Regions from separate parts of the Mesorhizobium sp. M0437 genome, predicted to be linked through region 1. Evidence: predicted binding sites of a transcription regulator. Region 1 holds the regulator's gene; the other holds the start of a gene.

Region 1 (8,930 bases):
TGCGACGTACTGATGCTACGCTGAACCTGCCTCACTCCGAAATCAAGGTCCGGGTCAGCGGATGGTCTGGATCGGCCAAACCGTCGATGATGTTGAAATGATGCCGGTCAGGCTCGACCACCGAGCTGGTCGCGGTACCCAGGCCGATCCAGATGTTGGCCAGCAACGCGCTCTGACGCAGGAATTCAGCGCGCTCGCCGCCGCCGGCCCAGCAGGTCAGGCGGGCCTTGTCCATCGGGCGCAGCAGCACCGGGCTTTCGGCCTGCGCCTCGGCCTCATCGATCGCCAGCGTCTCGTTCATGCCGGTGCGCATTTTAGTGCGCAAATCGTGCACCCCCGAGATCGACACTACATGACGAACGCGCCGGACGACTTCGGGCGCCAGCGGCGTCGTCGCCGTAACCATCCGGCTAACAAGATGGCCGCCGGCCGAGTGCCCGGTCAGCATCAGCGGCCCTGCAACGATCGCCGCCGCCTTGCCGATCGCCGCGCCGACTTCCTTGACGATGCCGCCAATGCGTATCTGCGGACAGAGCGTGTAGGACGGCATCGCCACCGCATAGCCGCGATCAACAGGGCCAGCGGCAAGATGCGACCAGAAATTCTTGTCGAATTCCATCCAGTAGCCGCCATGAACGAACACCACGAGTCCCTTGGGCTTGATGGCCGGCAGGAAAAGATCGAGCCGGTTGCGTGGATTGTCGCCATAGGCCATGTCGAGCCGCGCCCTGCCCTCGGTCGAAAGCACGTCGCGGAAAACCCGCGCGGGCTCGATCCAGGCCGCCGGCCAGCGATCGCTGCCGGCTATGTTGGCGCTGTTGGCATAGGCGTTGTCCCAATCGGCAATGTGACGTTCGAACACCCTGCGCCCTCCCTGGCATATGGCCCTGCAGCGTAGCCGTAAGCATCGCGCGGCGCGTCGTCGCCAGCCTCACGATTCCAGCTCTCGCATCAATCTCAAGTGACAGCTGCTTTGATGGCGAAGCGCGCATCCTTCCACGCACCGGTGTGCAGGATGTCCTCAAGCACTTTGGCGGCCTGCCAGACATCGGCATAGCCGACATAGAGCGGGGTGAAGCCGAAGCGCATGGTCGATGGCGCGCGAAAATCGCCGATCACGCCACGTTCGATCAGCGCGCGCATGACCTGGTAGCCATGCTCATGCATGAATGAAATCTGGCTGCCGCGTTTTTCCCCATCGCGCGTGCTTTCGAGCGTGAGCCCGTAAGTGCCGCACTTTGCCTCGACAAGCTCGATGAACAGATCCGCCAGCGCGATGCTCTTCTTGCGCACCGCCGTCATGTCGACATCGTTCCAGATGTCGAGCGCGCCCTTCAGCGTGCGCATCGACAGGACCGGCTGTGTGCCGCACAGAAACCGGCGGATGCCGGTGCCGGCCGCATAGCCTGGCTCGAAGGCGAAGGGCCGTGCATGGCCCCACCAGCCGGTGAGCGGCTGCTGGATGTCGGAAAGATGCCGCTCAGCCGCATAGATGAAGGCAGGCGCGCCCGGGCCGCCATTCAGATATTTGTAGGTGCAGCCAACGGCAAAATCGGCGTTTGCCTTGTCGAGTTCGACTGGCATCGCGCCGGCAGTGTGGCAGAGATCCCAGACGATCATCGCCCCGGCTTCCTGAGCCCTGCGCGTCAGCGCCGGCATGTCGCGCAGTTCGCCCGACTTATAGTTGACGTGGTTGACCAGCACCACAGCGGTGCGTTCGTCGATCAGCTCTTCGATGGTCGGCGCGTCGACTCCCGAGAGGCGCAGCAGCGTATCTTTTCGCGTCGAAACCACACCCTCGGCCATGTAGAGGTCCGTCGGAAAACTATCGCCCTCGGCGACGATGACCTGCCGCTCCGGTCGCATGGCCATGGCGGCGTGCAGCAGCTTGTAGATATTGACCGATGTCGTGTCGCAGACCACTGTCTGGCCGGCCGCGGCCCCGATCAGGCGCCCGAGCTGGTCGCCAAGTTCAAGCGGCATGTTGAACCAGCCGGCCGTGTTCCATGCGCGGATGAGATCATGCGACCATTCTTCGGTCGCGGCCTTGTGCAGTTCATCGAAAGCGGCACGTGAAGCAGCTCCTAGCGAATTGCCGTCGAGATAGATCACTCCTTGCGGCAACACAAAGCGGTCGCGCATCGCGCGCAGCGGATCCGCGGCATCCATCGCCTTTATGGCCACGAGATCGGGAATTCCTGTCATGATTTGTCTGCTCCCCCAAGATCCAACGCAACGCCGGACACGCATCGACTGTTCTTCCATTACTTGGTTGCGCGCAGCAAGGCTCCACCGGCGAGAAGCAGCCTGACCAGGCGGTGGAAACCGGGACTTAACCCGAGGTTGGCGTTTTGAGTTCGTTTCGTTCACGGTGCATTGACCAAACCGCACAGTCGATACGGGTTCAATTCCGTGCCTTTTGCCGACCGACGGCCGATGCCAGTGCCGCCTTCTAGGAGGCCAGAAGGGCGCAAACGAAAGCAGAATCAAGGCGATGAGGCTCGCGGCGGTGAAAATGCGGTACGCCGGTAGGGGACGTCGTTTGTTTCCCGAGCCTTAACGCATTCATTAAACTTTAAACAGTTGCGGAACACAACTGGAACAGATAGTGTTTGTTCTGGGTTTGTTTTTCTGATTCTGTTGGGGGTCGCTATGCTGACACGCAAACAACACGAACTGCTTATGTTCATCCACGAAAGGTTGAAGGAAAGCGGTATCCCGCCTTCATTCGACGAGATGAAGGAAGCGCTCGACCTGGCTTCCAAATCCGGAATCCACCGGCTGATTACGGCGCTGGAGGAGCGCGGCTTCATTCGCCGTTTGCCCAACCGGGCCCGTGCGCTGGAGGTGCTACGCCTGCCTGACTCGATCGCCCCCGGCCTCAATGCGGCACGCAAGTTCTCGCCGAGTGTCATCCAGGGCAGTCTTGGGCAAGGCGCCCCTCGGCAAGGCAAGCCGACATCGTCGCGCGTGCCCGCAGCCGGAAATGACGACGATGTCGTCGCCGCCGTTTCGATCCCAGTGATGGGCCGCATCGCTGCCGGTGTGCCGATCGACGCCATCCAGCACCAGACGCATTCGATTTCGGTGCCGCCGGATATGATCATGGGCGGCGAGCATTATGCGCTTGAGGTCAAAGGCGATTCGATGATCGAGGCCGGCATTTTCGACGGCGACACGGTGATCATCCGCAATGCCGATACGGCGAGCCCCGGTGAGATCGTGGTGGCACTGGTCGACGAGGAGGAAGCGACGCTGAAGCGGTTCCGCCGCAAGGGCGCCTCGATCGCCCTGGAAGCCGCCAATCCGGCCTACGAGACGCGCATCTTCGGACCAGACAGGGTCAAGGTGCAGGGCAAGCTCGTCGGACTGATCCGCCGCTACTGAGCTCCGCCCTTGGCGCCGGCTTTGGGGTTGTCGGCCCGGCGGTATGGCGGCAGGCCCCGTGCCGCGCGTGAAAATTTCCGCTGCACGTGCCAGGGCCGGTATGATTTTTCGACGGCGAAGCGGATCTCGGCGCGTGTTGCCGCTTGTGGATCGAAATAGACGGCGGCACTTCCCGCGCGCGCCAGTTGCCGTTTGGTGACGACGAGGACCAGCCGGTCGTAGTAGCAGGGGTTATGGGCGGTGGCGTCGTCGATGACGATCAAGCTGGCAAAGGCGCAGGCTGGCCGCGCAGTATCGCGGTCCTTGGCTTGCGCGATGATCGCGCCGGATGGATGCCTGGCAAGGCAGAGGCCGTCCGTGCAAATGAACGGCATGCCCGGCGGTAGGTCGGCCGGATCGGCAATGTCGAATTGCGGGTCGTTCTTTCCAGGTGTTTCCGGCGCGACGATAGCCTCTGATGTGAGCGCGCGTTTCCAGTTGTCGATGGTGAACTCATTCGGGCGTGCCCGGTTGACCGCGAGTTCACCGCTGCCGATCGGCAGCGCGACCAGCCGTGCGTCCTCCGAGACCAATACGTCGGGTATGCGTGTCTGCGTTGTCGTCAGCAAGCCGGCGAGCGCAAAAGGAAGTGCCGCCAGCCGCAACCACGTCGTCGCCATGCTGGCAATGACGAGGGCGATCGTCACCAGAAGGACGGATCTCAGCGAAATCAGCCCGACCGCATCGATCGGCGAGCGCTCCGAGATCCACCCGGACAGGGCGATCATCGCCGTCAGCCCCTTGCCCATGACATAGAGAAAAGGGCCATCCGCACCGAACGGCATCGCCAGCGCGCTGAGAACGGCGAAGGGCATGACGACCAGTGACACGATGGGCATGATGGCCAGATTGGCGAACAGGCTGAGCGGCGCCACGCGCTGGAAATGCCATATGGCGAAAAGCGCCGTGGCGCTCCCTGCAATGATCGAGGTCATCGCCAGACCGCACATGCCCAGCAGGACCTTTCGAGTGGCAAAGCGTAGCGGCGACTGCCGCGGCGGCGGCGTGGTGGCCCTGCCGGCGCGGTAATCGGACCAGCCTGCATAGGCGCCGACAAGGGCCGCCGTCGCGGCGAAGGACATCTGGAAACTCGGACCGACCACCTCGTGCGGCGACACCAGGATGACCGCGATGGCCGAGATCGCCAGGTTGCGCATGGTGAGCGCGGCCCGGTCGAACAGCACGGCGATAAGCATCACCGCCAGCATGATGAAGCTGCGTTCGGCCGCCACGACAATGCCGGAAAAGACGAGGTAGGCCGCAATCGAAAAAAGCGCGGCGGCCGCGGCATATTTCTTGACCGGCCGTCGCGATGAGAAATCGGGAAACAGCGCGAAGGCACCCCGCAGCAGCGCCATGATGGTGCCGGCGACCAACGCCATATGCAGCCCCGAGATGGAGATGATGTGGTAGATGCCGGTGCGCCGCATCGCTTCGTTGATCTCCTCGGGAATGCCGGCGCGCACGCCGACGATCAGCGCAGCAGCAATCTCGCCCTCGGCACCGCCGATGCGGCTGCGGATATGGTCGGCGATGGATTCACGCGCGTCTTCGATCGCGGAAGAAAGCTGCGCGGCAAGCGGCATGCTGTCCGACGACACGATTTTCGGATTGCCGAGAAAAAAGCCGCTGCCGCCGATACCGGCGAAATAGCTGTCGAAGGAGAAATCATAGCTGTCGGGCCGCACCGGGCCGGTCGGCGGCAGCAGCCGCACATAGCCGGTGATCTCGGAACCGGCGGTCAGCTCAGCCGGTATCTTCATCGCCGAAACGCGGACCCGTTCCGGCATGTAGCGCAGTGTCGGCCTGGCGGTTGAGATCACATCGATTGTCAGCCTGATGCGGCCGCTCGCCATGGGCTCGTACGATACGACGCGACCCGTCAGCCGCGTCGAGATTTCGGAGCCGAGCATATGCGTTCCGACACGCCATGTTTCGAACTTGGCGGCAAGTACGCCAAGCGCGCAGAGCAGCGCCACCATGAAGCACAGGCGCGTCCTGGGCCATGACCGCGAGACGACGGCACAAAGGGTCGCGAGGAGCGCGATTGCGATCGGCTGTGGAAAGGCCGGCTCCACCGACAGCCCGAAATAAACGACCACCCCGCATGCGAGGAACACCGGCACCAGCAGGAAGGCGATGCCGCGGTCGAGTTCCAGACCGGCCGCTGTGGTTACGCTGTTGCGGATACGGGACGGTGACGGGAGGCGGAAACGCCTGCGCAGGCGTACGATAGGCTCGCCCGCGGGCACGAGAACCGTTGCTGGGTCGCTGGCCGGCAGCGACGGAGCATCGAAGCGCGGAGCAGGTAGCAATGCCGGTGCCGGCAGGACAGGCGGGGGAGCGGCAAACAGCAAGCGTTCGCTGACGTCGCTGCCAACGTCCTCGCCCTCGCCCGCACCACGGCCTCGCACAGCCATCGGGTCTGCCCCTTGCGCCCTCGACCTCCTATGCTACATGAACGCGCAACGCGCGAAAGTCCGCAAACCCACTTCCTTCGCCCGCCTGAGAGTTCCATGCCCGATAAGGTCGTCACCCGTTTTGCCCCCTCGCCCACCGGCTATCTGCACATTGGCGGCGCGCGCACGGCGCTGTTCAACTGGCTGTACGCCAAGCACACGGGCGGCACGATGCTGCTGCGTATAGAGGATACCGACCGTGAGCGGTCGACGGATGCGGCGACGGCAGCCATTCTCGACGGGCTTTCCTGGCTCGGACTCACCTGGGACGGCGCGCCTGTCTCGCAGTTCGAGCGCGCGCCGCGCCATCGCGAGGTGGCCGAGGAGCTGGTGCGCGTGGGCAAGGCCTATTACTGCTACGCGACGCCGGCGGAGCTGGAGGCGATGCGCGAGGCAGCGCGAGCCAAGGGGCTTCCGCCCCGCTATGATGGGCGCTGGCGCGACCGCGACCCGTCGGAGGCGCCGCCCGGCGCCAAGGGGGCGATCCGCATCAAGGCGCCGACAGACGGCGAGACGGTGGTGCATGACCGCGTCCAGGGCGACGTGCGCTTTCCCAACAAGGATCTCGACGATTTCATTATTCTGCGCTCGGACGGCAATCCCACCTACATGCATGCCGTCGTCGTCGACGATCACGACATGGGCATCACCCACATCATCCGCGGCGACGATCATTTGACCAACGCCGCACGCCAGACCGTAATCTATCACGCCATGGGCTGGGAGGTGCCGTCGATGTCGCATATCCCGTTGATCCACGGTGCCGACGGCGCCAAGCTGTCGAAGCGGCACGGTGCGCTTGGCGTCGAAGCCTATCGCGCCATGGGCTACCTGCCGGAGGCGCTGCTCAACTATCTGGCGAGGCTTGGCTGGAGCCACGGCGACGATGAGATCATGTCGATCGCCGACATGATTACATGGTTCGACATTGGCGACGTCAACAAGGGCGCCGCCCGTTTCGACTTCGCCAAGCTCGAGGCGCTTAACGGCGTGCATATGCGCCGGATGAACGACGCGGCGCTGCTCGACATCTTCATCGCCACTCTGCCCTATCTAGAAGGCGGCCCGGCAATCGCCGCTCGCCTCGACGACAGACGCAGGGCGCAACTGCTTGCCGCGTTGCCGGGCCTGAAGGAGCGCGCCAAAACGCTGGTCGAACTTGTTGAAGGGGCTGAATTCCTTTTCGTCGAACGGCCGCTGCCGGTCGACGAGAAGGCGGCGGCGCTGCTCAGCGGTGAGGCACGCGCGATCCTGCGGGGCGCTCATGCGGCACTAGCCACGGTTTCGGGGTGGTCTGCCGCCTCAGCCGAAGCCGCGATCCGCGACTATGCGCAGGCCGCCGGCTATAAACTCGGCGCCGTGGCCCAACCTTTGCGCGCCGCGCTCACCGGCAAAAGTACCTCGCCAGGTGTCTTTGATGTGCTTGCCGTGCTTGGCCGCGAGGAAAGCCTGGCGCGGATCGCTGATCAAATCGATTAGCAAACTGGCCCAAGAAGATTGGCATTGAAAGGTGTGTTTCGCAGTGCAACATTGGGTCTTGGCCTAATCTGCCGCGCAGATTCAATTGCGGGCGCAAATGTGCGTATTCCGATGCTTTTGACGTGTTGGGTTCAGATATTTTGCCTTTGCCGGCCTGAGGAAACAAAAAGGAGTTTGCTATGACCGAACCTGCGACAAAAATGGAATTTGGCGGCAAAACCCAGGCATCGACGGCCAAGCTGGAACTCGGCGGCAAAACCCATGAATTCAAGATACGAAGTGGTTCGGTAGGACCTGACGTCATCGATATCGGTTCGCTCTACAACACCGCCGGCGTCTTTACCTACGATCCCGGTTTTACGTCGACGGCGAGCTGCGAATCGGAAATCACCTTCATCGATGGCGATGCCGGCATTCTTTTGCACCGCGGCTACCCGATCGACCAATTGGCCGAGCACGGCGACTTCCTCGAAGTCTGCTATCTCTTGCTCTATGGTGAACTCCCGACCAAGGCGCAGAAGGACGATTTCGACTACCGGGTGACGCGCCACACTATGGTGCATGAGCAGATGTCGCGCTTTTTCACCGGCTTCCGCCGTGATGCGCATCCGATGGCGGTGATGTGCGGCGTGGTCGGCGCGCTGTCGGCCTTCTATCACGATTCCACCGATATCTCGGACCCCTATCAACGCATGGTCGCGTCAATGCGGCTGATCGCCAAGATGCCGACGATCGCGGCGATGGCCTATAAATACCACATCGGCCAGCCATTCATTTACCCGAAGAACGAGCTGAATTTCGCAGCCAATTTCCTGCATATGTGCTTCGCCGTGCCTTGCGAGGAATACAAGATCAATCCGGTGCTGGCCCGCGCGATGGAGCGCATCTTCATCCTGCACGCCGATCACGAACAGAACGCCTCGACTTCGACCGTCCGCCTGGCCGGCTCGTCGGGCGCCAATCCTTTTGCCTGTATCGCTGCCGGCATCGCCTGCCTGTGGGGTCCCGCACATGGCGGCGCCAACGAGGCAGCCCTGAACATGCTGGGCGAGATCGGTCATGTCGATCACATCCCGGAATTCATTGCGCGCGCCAAGGATAAGAACGATCCGTTCCGATTGATGGGATTTGGCCACCGCGTTTACAAGAATTACGATCCGCGCGCCAAGATCATGCAGAAGACCGCGCACGAGGTCCTGGGCGAGCTCGGCATCAAGGACGATCCACTGCTCGACATCGCCATGGAGCTGGAAAGGATCGCACTGACCGATTCCTATTTCATCGAGAAGAAGCTCTATCCGAACGTCGATTTCTATTCCGGCATCACGCTGAAGGCGCTGGGCTTTCCCACCACCATGTTCACCGTGCTGTTCGCGGTCGCCCGCACCGTCGGCTGGATCGCGCAGTGGAAGGAGATGATCGAGGACCCGCACCAGAAGATCGGTCGCCCGCGCCAGCTCTATACCGGCGCGCCGGAACGGGACTACGTGCCAATCGCGAAGCGGTGAAGGTGGTGAATGGTGAATGGTGAATGGTGAATGGTGAATGGGAGTAGCGAAGCGTCGC
Region 2 (8,930 bases), on a different contig from region 1:
GCCGCCCACGCGGGAAAGACGATGCGGGCAACCGAAAAGATTCTTCGGCAAGGAGAATCTTTTCAGCGCAGCCGGTCGTCCTTCGTTCATACCAACCAGTCAGGAGACGACGATGGACTACGCGCTCATTCGGTACGGTGTGAACCAAGCCGACCTGGCAGATAACCGCGTGCTGGTCGAAAAAGTATTTGAAGCGCTGGGCGAGGCGGCACCGCCGACGGTGCGTTATCTCGTGCTCGAGCTGGACGACGGCTCGTTCGTCCACATCGTCGGCCAGGACGGCGATTCGTCGGCGCTGACCGGGCTTGCCGCCTTCAAGGCATTTGCGGAAAACCACGCCCAGCGCCGTTCGACCCCGGCAATGCGATCGCCTGTCAAAGTCATCGGCAACTATCGTATGCTGGCGGATCAGAAAGCCGGGTAGCGCCCGCCATGCCGCTCGCGCAGAAATGGGAAGCTACGCCGAAAATGAACAGGGCGACTTTGGAGGTGCTGCTCGTCGGGTTGCGGCCAAGGCTGCATCGCTACTGCGCGCGTATGGCCGGCTCGGTGATCGACGGCGAGGACATCGTCCAGGAGGTCCTGATCAAGGCGCTGCAGGCGATCGACGGGGGTGCGATCGTCGAACGGCCCGAGCAATGGCTGTTTCGCATAGCCCACAATGCCGCGCAGGATCATCTGCGGCGGCGCAATCGGGAAAGGTCGCGCATGACCGAGGCCGACATGAGCGTCATCGAGGATCCCTCCGGCAGCGCCGACAGCCGGCTCGCCGCCCAGACCGGCCTGCGCTCCTTCATGCAGCTTTCGGTGCCGCAGCGCAGCGCCGTGATCCTGGTCGACGTGCTCGGCCTCAGCCTGCATGAGACCTGCGAAGTCACCGGCGCGACGCTCGCCGCCACCAAGGCCGCGCTGCATCGCGGGCGGGCGCAGCTCAAGTTGCTGGCGCTGCAGCCCGAACAGGCGCTTGCGCCGAGGCTCGACGCCGATGACGAGCGCCGGCTGCGGCGCTATGTCGACCTGTTCAACGCGCGCGACTTCGACGCGGTCAGGGCACTGATCGCCGAGGACGTGCGGCTCGACGTCGTCAACCGCGTCCGCCTGCGCGGCAAGGCCGAGGTGTCGACCTATTTCGGCAATTATGCCCGTATCAGCGACTGGACATTGTCGCTCGGCTTCGTCGACGACAGGCCGGCGATCCTGATCCGCCACCCGCAAGCGGCCGACGGCGCGGTGCGCGGCTTCATGCTGGTCGAGTGGCGGAACGATCAGGTCATCCAGATCCGCGACTTCCGCTATGCGCCCTGGTGCCTGGTCGACGCGGAGATCAGGGCCGTGGAGGGGTGAGGAGAGCGCTGGAAATGGTGCGAAATGGCGATCAGGCAGCCTCCTGCTGTTTGACCTAAACGCAATTGCCACATGGCAGCACGTTCTTAGAGCGGTTCCGGTTCTCTTAGAACCGGTAACTCGCTCTAACTATCTGTTTTGCCGCATTTATGCGGACGCCACATGACTCCATTTGGCGGCAGAATCCTCTAGCCGATACGCACGCGGCGCGTCACTTGGCCATTGCTTTCCCAGTATGTGTGTTTCTTGGCTATCAAGGGATCGTCCATCGCCGGTTGAATTTGTCCTGTGGTGCTGACCGCGCGCGAGGTCACGGTGTGTTCTCCAGGAGAGGGATTTGCCCAAGCCAGGGACCATATTTTCCAAGCGTGTTCGGCCTCCTCACTGTGGTCAATGGTCGCTGGTGTCCAAGGCCCTTGATCGATTTGCACTTCGACCCGGTCGATCGGCGCCCCCCAGGCTGCCCCAACGATGCGGTAATCTGAATCTTTCCGGGTAACCTTCGCAGGCGCGGACTTTATCAGCGCTCGCCCGACTGACGTCTCGGCCCATACGGTCTCGCCGTTGTGGTCTTCCTCCCGGATGGTGACATAGTCACGGGCCATCAGAAGGCTCATGAACCGCGTATCGCGAACCTCGATGCGCTTTAGCCACTTGACGTTGGCGATCCCGTACCAGCCTGGCGCAATGAGCCGTACCGGGAAGCCATTGGGCGCCGGCAAGGCGGCCCCGTTCATTTCATAGCAGAGGAGATTGTCGGGGTTCATCGCGTCGGCGAGCGACATGCTGCGAGCGAAGTTCTGCTGCATCTTGACGTCGCGTATCGGGATCTCGCCTGTGTCGGTACCGAAAAAGACGACCTCGATGCCCTTCTCCAGAACGCCGGCTTCCTCAAGGATCGGGGCGAGCGGCGTCCCTGCCCAGCGAGCATTGCCGATGCCGCCGGTGAAAAAGGGAAACCCGTGGTTGCCCGAGCATTCCACCGTGAAAACGACCTCCTGCCGCGGTCGCGCCCTGATGTCGGCGAGCGTTAACTCGAGGGGCTTCTTGACCAGGCCTCCGATCTCCATCGACCATGTCTTCTCGTCGATCGTTGGTCGGTTGAAATGCGAGATGCTGAAGAACTTGTCGTTTGGCGTTATCCAGCTATCCAAGTCCTCCCAGACAAGCTGCTTCTGGATACCCACCGGATCGGGATTTTCGGTCGGCTGATCCAGCCATCGAATAACTTCCTCGTTCGGCCGTGTTGGAAAAGCGTAAGCCCGGCGCGAGGTATAGAGAGCAGCAATTGCGGCAAGAGCCGCGCTTCCTTGAACAAGAAGTTCTCTGCGCTGAAAATCAGGCATGTTGTTTACCTCCCAGTTGATCCGGAACGGGCTGCAACGTGCCTTAGCCGTAGCCTGATCACGGATAGGCGACACAATGTGAGGTCTGCCCACCCGGAAGTATCCGGGTAGGTCAGACAATCACCGACGCAAGTCAAGCATGTGAAGCATTGCACGAAACGTTAGCTCGCGTTTCGCACGCTAAGAGTGCGCCTTTGAGAAGGAACTGTCCACAACTTGGACGGGACATGATGATGATTGCAGCATTCCATGCCGATTTCCGGTCCTGCCAAAATCGTTGCTGCTCTGATCGCTGCCGAACGCCCGCTTCTGGGTCATTTCCGGACTTTCGCGGGTTCTCGTCGAACCGGTGTTTCCTGCCGGCCCATGGGTTGGCCGTGCGGCCGGCACCGCCCTGGTCGCTTGGGGCGGCGCAACGCTTTTGGTCTGACGACCAGGGCCGCCTCGAATGTCGCATTTGCAGGAGGAGGCGGGCCCGGGCGGCACATCAGAACCAATCTGCATAACGAGGTGGCCAGCAAGCAGGCCGCCCGGCTCGGGCGCGGCTGAATCAATCACACGTGAACCATTCGCCGACCGAGCGGGGACACCCTAATTGGTGGTGACTTGCGTCACCGCCACGCCGGTTATCCTGCCGTTGCCGGCTGTGTAGGTGAGCGTCTGCGTGACCGTGGCGTCCTTCTGGTCGGGAGACGAAGCAGGATAAGAGGCGGCGAAGCCGAAATGGCCGTAACGATCGGGCTTGGCGGCGCCAAATTTCGCGGCCACGTCGCTCAGCGGCGCTCCGACGCCGGGCGTATCGAGTTCAATAGCTGTCAGGCTGGCAGGCGCGCCGGCGCATCCTTCCGGCACCTTGCCTTCCGGGTTCGGCTGCAGGGCGACGGACAGGACACCATGGTCGGAGCCACCCATCTCGCCGGATACGAACCAGAAGATCGACGGCGATCCGCCGGCGTCGGGGCCGGCATAGCAAAGCCAGTGGCGTGAATCTCCGGCGTCACCTTCATCGTGCATCGCTCCGCCGAAGGCTTTTTCGACATCGGCAAGCGTGGTTTCCTCAAGCTTTATCTCCAGCGGCCCGGCCTTGACCTGCTTGAACAGCGGGCTGGCCAGCGGCGAGTTGATATCGCCCAGGGATGGAATCGCCCGGTCCGGGTTGAGCGGCTTGGCCAGCGTCGTTGCATTGGTCACCAATCCGGCAACGATGAGTGCGAAATATCCGGCGTTCTGTCCCATGCCGATCTCCTGTCGTTCGAAGTGAGGGCGGAAGGATTTGCGAGCGGGTGCTACCCTGTCTGGTTGATACCCAAACCGGTGCACGACGAACTGGTCCCAAGATAAATTCACAACGGCGCAGCCTTCAACGTCATTCCGGCGACTTGGCAACCAAAGTGTAATCGAGGCTCACAATTCCTTTTCGGCCAGCTCGCGAAACGCGTCGGGAACCGACCGCTGTAGCTCGAGCGCGACCGAGGCGTAGCCCACCGCCTCCCAGCCGAAGCGGTCGCGGATCTTGTCGACGGCGCGATCCGCGGTCCAGCGCGCCGCGCCCTTGCTGGTGCCGGGGCGGCGGCGATCGTCGTCGAGCCCGAGCGGCAGTTCCAGTTGCAGGCCGGCATGCTGCTCCAGATGCGATACGGCGATCGCCAGCAGCGAGATTGTCTTTTCGTGCGGATGGTCGATGAGCACCTTGCGCACCAGCGCCTCGGCGATCTCGGCCAGCATGGCGGTCGCCGAAATCGGCTGATCGAGCGTGATCGAGCGCGTCACCGAGCGCAAATCGGCAAAGCGGACGCGAACCGTCACTGTACGGCCGGGCCGGGATTTCGCCCGCAATCTTGTGGCGACCCTGTCGGCCAGATGCAGCAAAGCCGGCACGAAGACCTGCTCCTCGGCCGGTTTTCGGCCAAGCGCCGACTGCGCACCCGCCGAGCGCGCCCGGCGCTGCGTCTCGAGCTTGCGCGGATCGCGGTTCCACGCCAGCGCGTTGAGTTTCTCTCCCGCCGCCGACCCGAGCAGGCGCTCAAGCGCCCCACCATTGGTCTTCGCCAGCTCGCCGATGGTGTTGACGCCGATGCCGGCCAGCCGCTGCCTGGTGACCGGGCCGACGCCCCACATCAGCTCGACCGGCAGGTGGTGCAGGAATTCCAGCTCGTGGCGCGGATCGACCACCACCAGCCCGTCCGGTTTTGCGACCTGTGAGGCGATCTTGGCCAGATGCTTGGTGCGGGCTACGCCGACCGAGATCGGCAGGCCGAGCTCGGCCCGCACGCGGCGGCGGATCTTGCCGGCGATCTCGGCCGGCGAGCCGAACAAATGGGTGCAGCCGGCGACGTCGGCAAAGGCCTCGTCGATCGAAATCCGCTCGACCACCGGCGTGAAATCGCCGAGCACCTTGATTGCCGCATCGCCCAGCCGCTGATAGTCCTTGAAATGGCCGCCGACGAAGACGAGTTGCGGGCAGAGTTCCCGCGCCCGCCGTCCCGGCATACCGCCGCGCACGCCGAACGCCTTGGCTTCATAGGATGCGGCAAGCACTACCCCGCCGCCGACGGCAATCGGCTTGCCGCGCAAGGCCGGGTCGAGCAACTGTTCGACCGAGGCATAGAAGGCATCCAGATCCGCGTGGAGGATGTTGGCTTCCATCCGGCCCGTTCGCCCGCGGCGGTTCGAACGCCGCATTGTCTCGAGTTGTGGTGAGAACATAAAGAGAACATTGTGGGTGGATTGTCAAGCAGCGCGGAGGCTGCCGCAGATGACGAGCGCACGGCAAATGTTCAGCCGCGCAGCCGATCGCGCGCCTGCATCAGCGCGAATCCCAACAGGTTCTCGCCGCGCCACAGCAGCGGGTTCACCGCCCTCTCGTCATCCGCCGCAAGGCCGATACCCCACACCCGGTCGACAGGGCTCGCCTCGACCAGCACCCGGTCATGCGTCGACAACAGATATTCGCGCAGCGCCGCGTTCTGACGGAACTTCTGAAAGCTCCCTTCAGTGACGATGCGATATTTGTCTGCATCCCATTTGGTGCCATCGAAGCCGCTCACCTGGCGGCCAAGCTGCTTTGCCTGCTTGGGGCTCGCCGCCCTGAGGATTTGTGTTGCCGTCGGAGCATCACCGAACAGTCGTGCCTTCTCGGCCATCATCCAGTGTTCGGCAGTCGGATAGCTCAAGCCATCGACGGTAAAAGGCGCATGCCACCACTGGCTGAAGCACGACGTGCTTATTCGGCCGTCCTTAGACGGCTGATGGCCCCAGAAGAACAGGAACTTCTGCCGGGGCTTTGCGCGAAAGGTTTTCTCAAGCCAGGTTCGGTCGTAAATCATGGGCGGATGGAGCAGGGCGAAAGGCCGGCTTGTCAATGCTCCATCCAGAGTGGGTAGCGAAGATGAGCGGTCGGCGCTGAATGCGATGAAATGCTGATCTACAGCGCCATCTTGTAGCCGAGATGACTGGCGGTGAAGCCGAGGCGCTCGTAAAAAGCGTGGGCCTCCCGTCGACCTTTGTCCGTGGTGAGCTGGACGAAGCTGCAATTGCGCGAACGGCATGTTTCAATCGCCCATTCGATCATCAGCTTGCCGACGCCGCGCGAGCGCCATTGCCGCGCGACGCGAACGCCTTCGATCTGGCCGCGCCAGGCGCCTTTTCTCGAAATGCCTGGAAGGAAGCTGAGCTGCAGCGTTCCGACCACTTGCCCGGCGTTGACCGCGACGGCCAGCAACTGGTTGGGATCGGTATCGATTGCGCTGAAGGCATCGAGATAGGATGGCGCAAGCGGCGTGGACGGGTCTTCCCGGTCTGCGCCGAGCACATCGTCCGCAAGCATTGCAACGATCGCCGGCAGGTCGGGCGCCTGCGCGCGACGGAATTCGATCTCGCTCATCGCGCGGAGACATACGGCGCGGTGTCGGCGATCGCAACATCCGTTTTGCAAGGGAGGCCCGCGCGCCTTCAGGTCGCCTCGAGCGCCCAGAGGCGATGGCCGTAGCGGCGGAAGAAGCGGGCGAAGAGGCGTTGCTGCCTGGCGCGGGCGAAGTCGGCGGTGCGCCTTTCCTGTCGCCAGCGCGGCATGTTGCGGAACATCGACAGGAAGCGGGCGGCGTCCTCGATCGCCTCCTCGGCCGACTGCGCCGGGCGGATCGCCGCCAGGAACAAAGCGCGGCTCGGCTTCATCCGGTCGATCGCCGACTTGCGCTGGCCATGGCCCTGGCGCGCCGTGCGGATGCCGTCCTGGCGGATGGCTGCGAAGGCAGCAAGCATGGCCGGGCTGTGGCCGGCATAACCGCAGGCCTGGGCGAACTGGGCGAGGTCCATCGTCACTCCCTTGCTTGCCGGCCGACGGAGCGGCCGCGGTTCTGTTGCTCGCGCCGATTTCCAGCCCTGCACGAGATAGAAGCATAACTCAAGTACCTGAACAAGTGAAACTTTCACGTTGGTGCAAGCGGAACCGACTCGACTCCGCCCCGAAAACCGATAATGATGTGAACAAAGCAGGAACAATGATGGGGATGGCTATGGCATTAGCGGGCAGGGAAGCGACGATCGCGGATGTTGTCTCGATTGCCGTCGAGTGCATCGATTGCGGCCGCAACAGGTGGTGGAAACCGGCCGAACTCAAGCGGCATGGGGTGAGGCCGGAGACACCGCTGGCCGCACTTTCGGGGCGCCTGATCTGCAAGGCCTGCCGGGCCGACGGCCTGCCGGGCGCCGCCGTCTCGATCCAGGCCGCCTTCATCGACGACCGGCAGCGGACCCGCGCCGAGGCGCGCCTGCTCAACGGTCGAGAGCTGCAGTCGAGGCGGGCTTGAGGGGGCGGGCGTGCTGCTCTTCCCTTCTCCCCTTGTGGGAGAAGGTGGCCGAGCGAAGCTCGGTCGGATGAGGGGTGTTGGACGGATCGCTACCTTGATGGCGTAAGTGCTTAAAAATCGCTTCTACATTTCCTCCGCCGCGTTCCTTCCAGCACCCCTCATCCGGCTCGGCGCTGTGCGCCGATCCACCTTCTCCCACAAGGGGAGAAGGCAACAAGCCCTCAATACCCCAGCAGTTCCTTGAGCGGGATGACGCGGAAGACGTTCTTGATGGCGTAGCGGTTGAAGGACAGCGTCTTGGGCGGGTTGTACTGTTCGACGATCAGCTCGGCGGCGGTGCGCTTGACCAGCTTCTTGATGAAGGCCTTGCCGTTTTGCTCGTTCTCCTCGGGCAGGGTCTCGATCACCACATGGTCGCCGGGCAACGCTTCGCGGCCGCCGCAATAGATCATCTCGCCGGGCTCGTAGCGCGGCACCATCGAATCGCTCAGCACGTGCAGCGCAAACACATTGCGCAGATGCCGGATCCCCGGCGGCCGCTGGACATAGCCGGCCGGCTGGCCGTTGAAGGTGAAGTCGCCATCGTCGCCGCCGACGGCGGTACCGAGAAGCTGGATGTCCATCGGCCCGGCGGGCAGGGGGCCGGGATCGGTGACGATCTCGGCATCGGCGACCGGTCCGGCATCTTCGAGGAAAACGACCTCGCCCTTGCCGAGCGCCACCGGGTCGACGCGCAGGAAAGCGGCGGTCTTCAAAAGGTTCTCGGTCTTGGGCAGGTTGCGCCCGGTCTCCCAATTGCCGACGGCAGCGACGTCGGTGTCGTTGTGCTCGGCAATGTGACGCATCACCAGGCCGCGCTGCTTGCGCGCCCGGCGGATCGCCGCTCCGACCTTGATCGACAGTGCAGTTTTCGCCATGGCTCCATCTGAGGCATAAGATTCGGTTCGTCTATGCAAGAATCGCTTGCATTATGATTTGAGTTATGCTCTTATGTAGGCATGCACAAGTCGCTTCGCCAGCTTTCGGTCCTTGAATCCGCCGTTCAGCGCGCCGGCAGCGCTCGCCTGGAGGCGGTAGCGCAACCGATCGCCGGGGCCATGCATGTGCCAACCCTTTCCCCTTCGTCGCGGCTGTCCTCCTCCCCGGCCGGGACGATGCCCGAGGCTCGCGCCTCGGATCCGGCAGCGCAAGCGGCCGGAACGGCCGGAGCCGTTCCCCTCACGGCTCCGGCCACGAATTGCCTGCCGGCCGGCAATGCGGAAGCCGCGGTTTCCTGCATCCGCACCGAAGACGGCACGGTCATCGCCTTCGACAAGCGGACGGGCAAGGCAGCGTCCGGCGCAACAAGGCAGGGCGGCCGAGATGAAGCTCGATCGCAGCAGACCACGCGAAGGCTGACCGGCTTTCGAGCCTGAGGCCGGCAAAGCCGGCG

Evidence for each region. Region 1 encodes LexA, which represses DNA repair genes until DNA is damaged. Its sites were predicted from a motif close to TGTTCNNNNTGTGTTCNG; they were not measured.
Region 2: the regulator LexA is predicted to act here: its motif matches at 5,389-5,406, upstream of dinB (DNA polymerase IV).

Annotation. Positions count from the first base shown of each region.
Region 1 covers NZ_JAMYRK010000066.1:951-9,880, reverse strand. The annotation lists gene NKI72_RS28285 (molybdopterin molybdotransferase MoeA) at 1-24, shown strand, start outside; gene NKI72_RS28280 (hormone-sensitive lipase) at 32-862, opposite strand; gene kynU (kynureninase) at 958-2,205, opposite strand; gene lexA (transcriptional repressor LexA) at 2,653-3,387, shown strand; gene NKI72_RS28265 (ComEC/Rec2 family competence protein) at 3,381-5,846, opposite strand; gene gltX (glutamate--tRNA ligase) at 5,943-7,364, shown strand; gene gltA (citrate synthase) at 7,544-8,872, shown strand.
Region 2 covers NZ_JAMYRK010000018.1:31,306-40,235, reverse strand. The annotation lists gene NKI72_RS13950 (hypothetical protein) at 113-424, shown strand; gene NKI72_RS13945 (sigma-70 family RNA polymerase sigma factor) at 469-1,344, shown strand; gene NKI72_RS13940 (sulfite oxidase) at 1,533-2,690, opposite strand; gene NKI72_RS13935 (hypothetical protein) at 3,282-3,926, opposite strand; gene dinB (DNA polymerase IV) at 4,095-5,336, opposite strand; gene ybiA (riboflavin biosynthesis intermediates N-glycosidase) at 5,468-6,016, opposite strand; gene NKI72_RS13920 (GNAT family N-acetyltransferase) at 6,115-6,573, opposite strand; gene NKI72_RS13915 (hypothetical protein) at 6,642-7,004, opposite strand; gene NKI72_RS13910 (hypothetical protein) at 7,199-7,498, shown strand; gene NKI72_RS13905 (XRE family transcriptional regulator) at 7,720-8,415, opposite strand; gene NKI72_RS13900 (hypothetical protein) at 8,653-8,913, shown strand.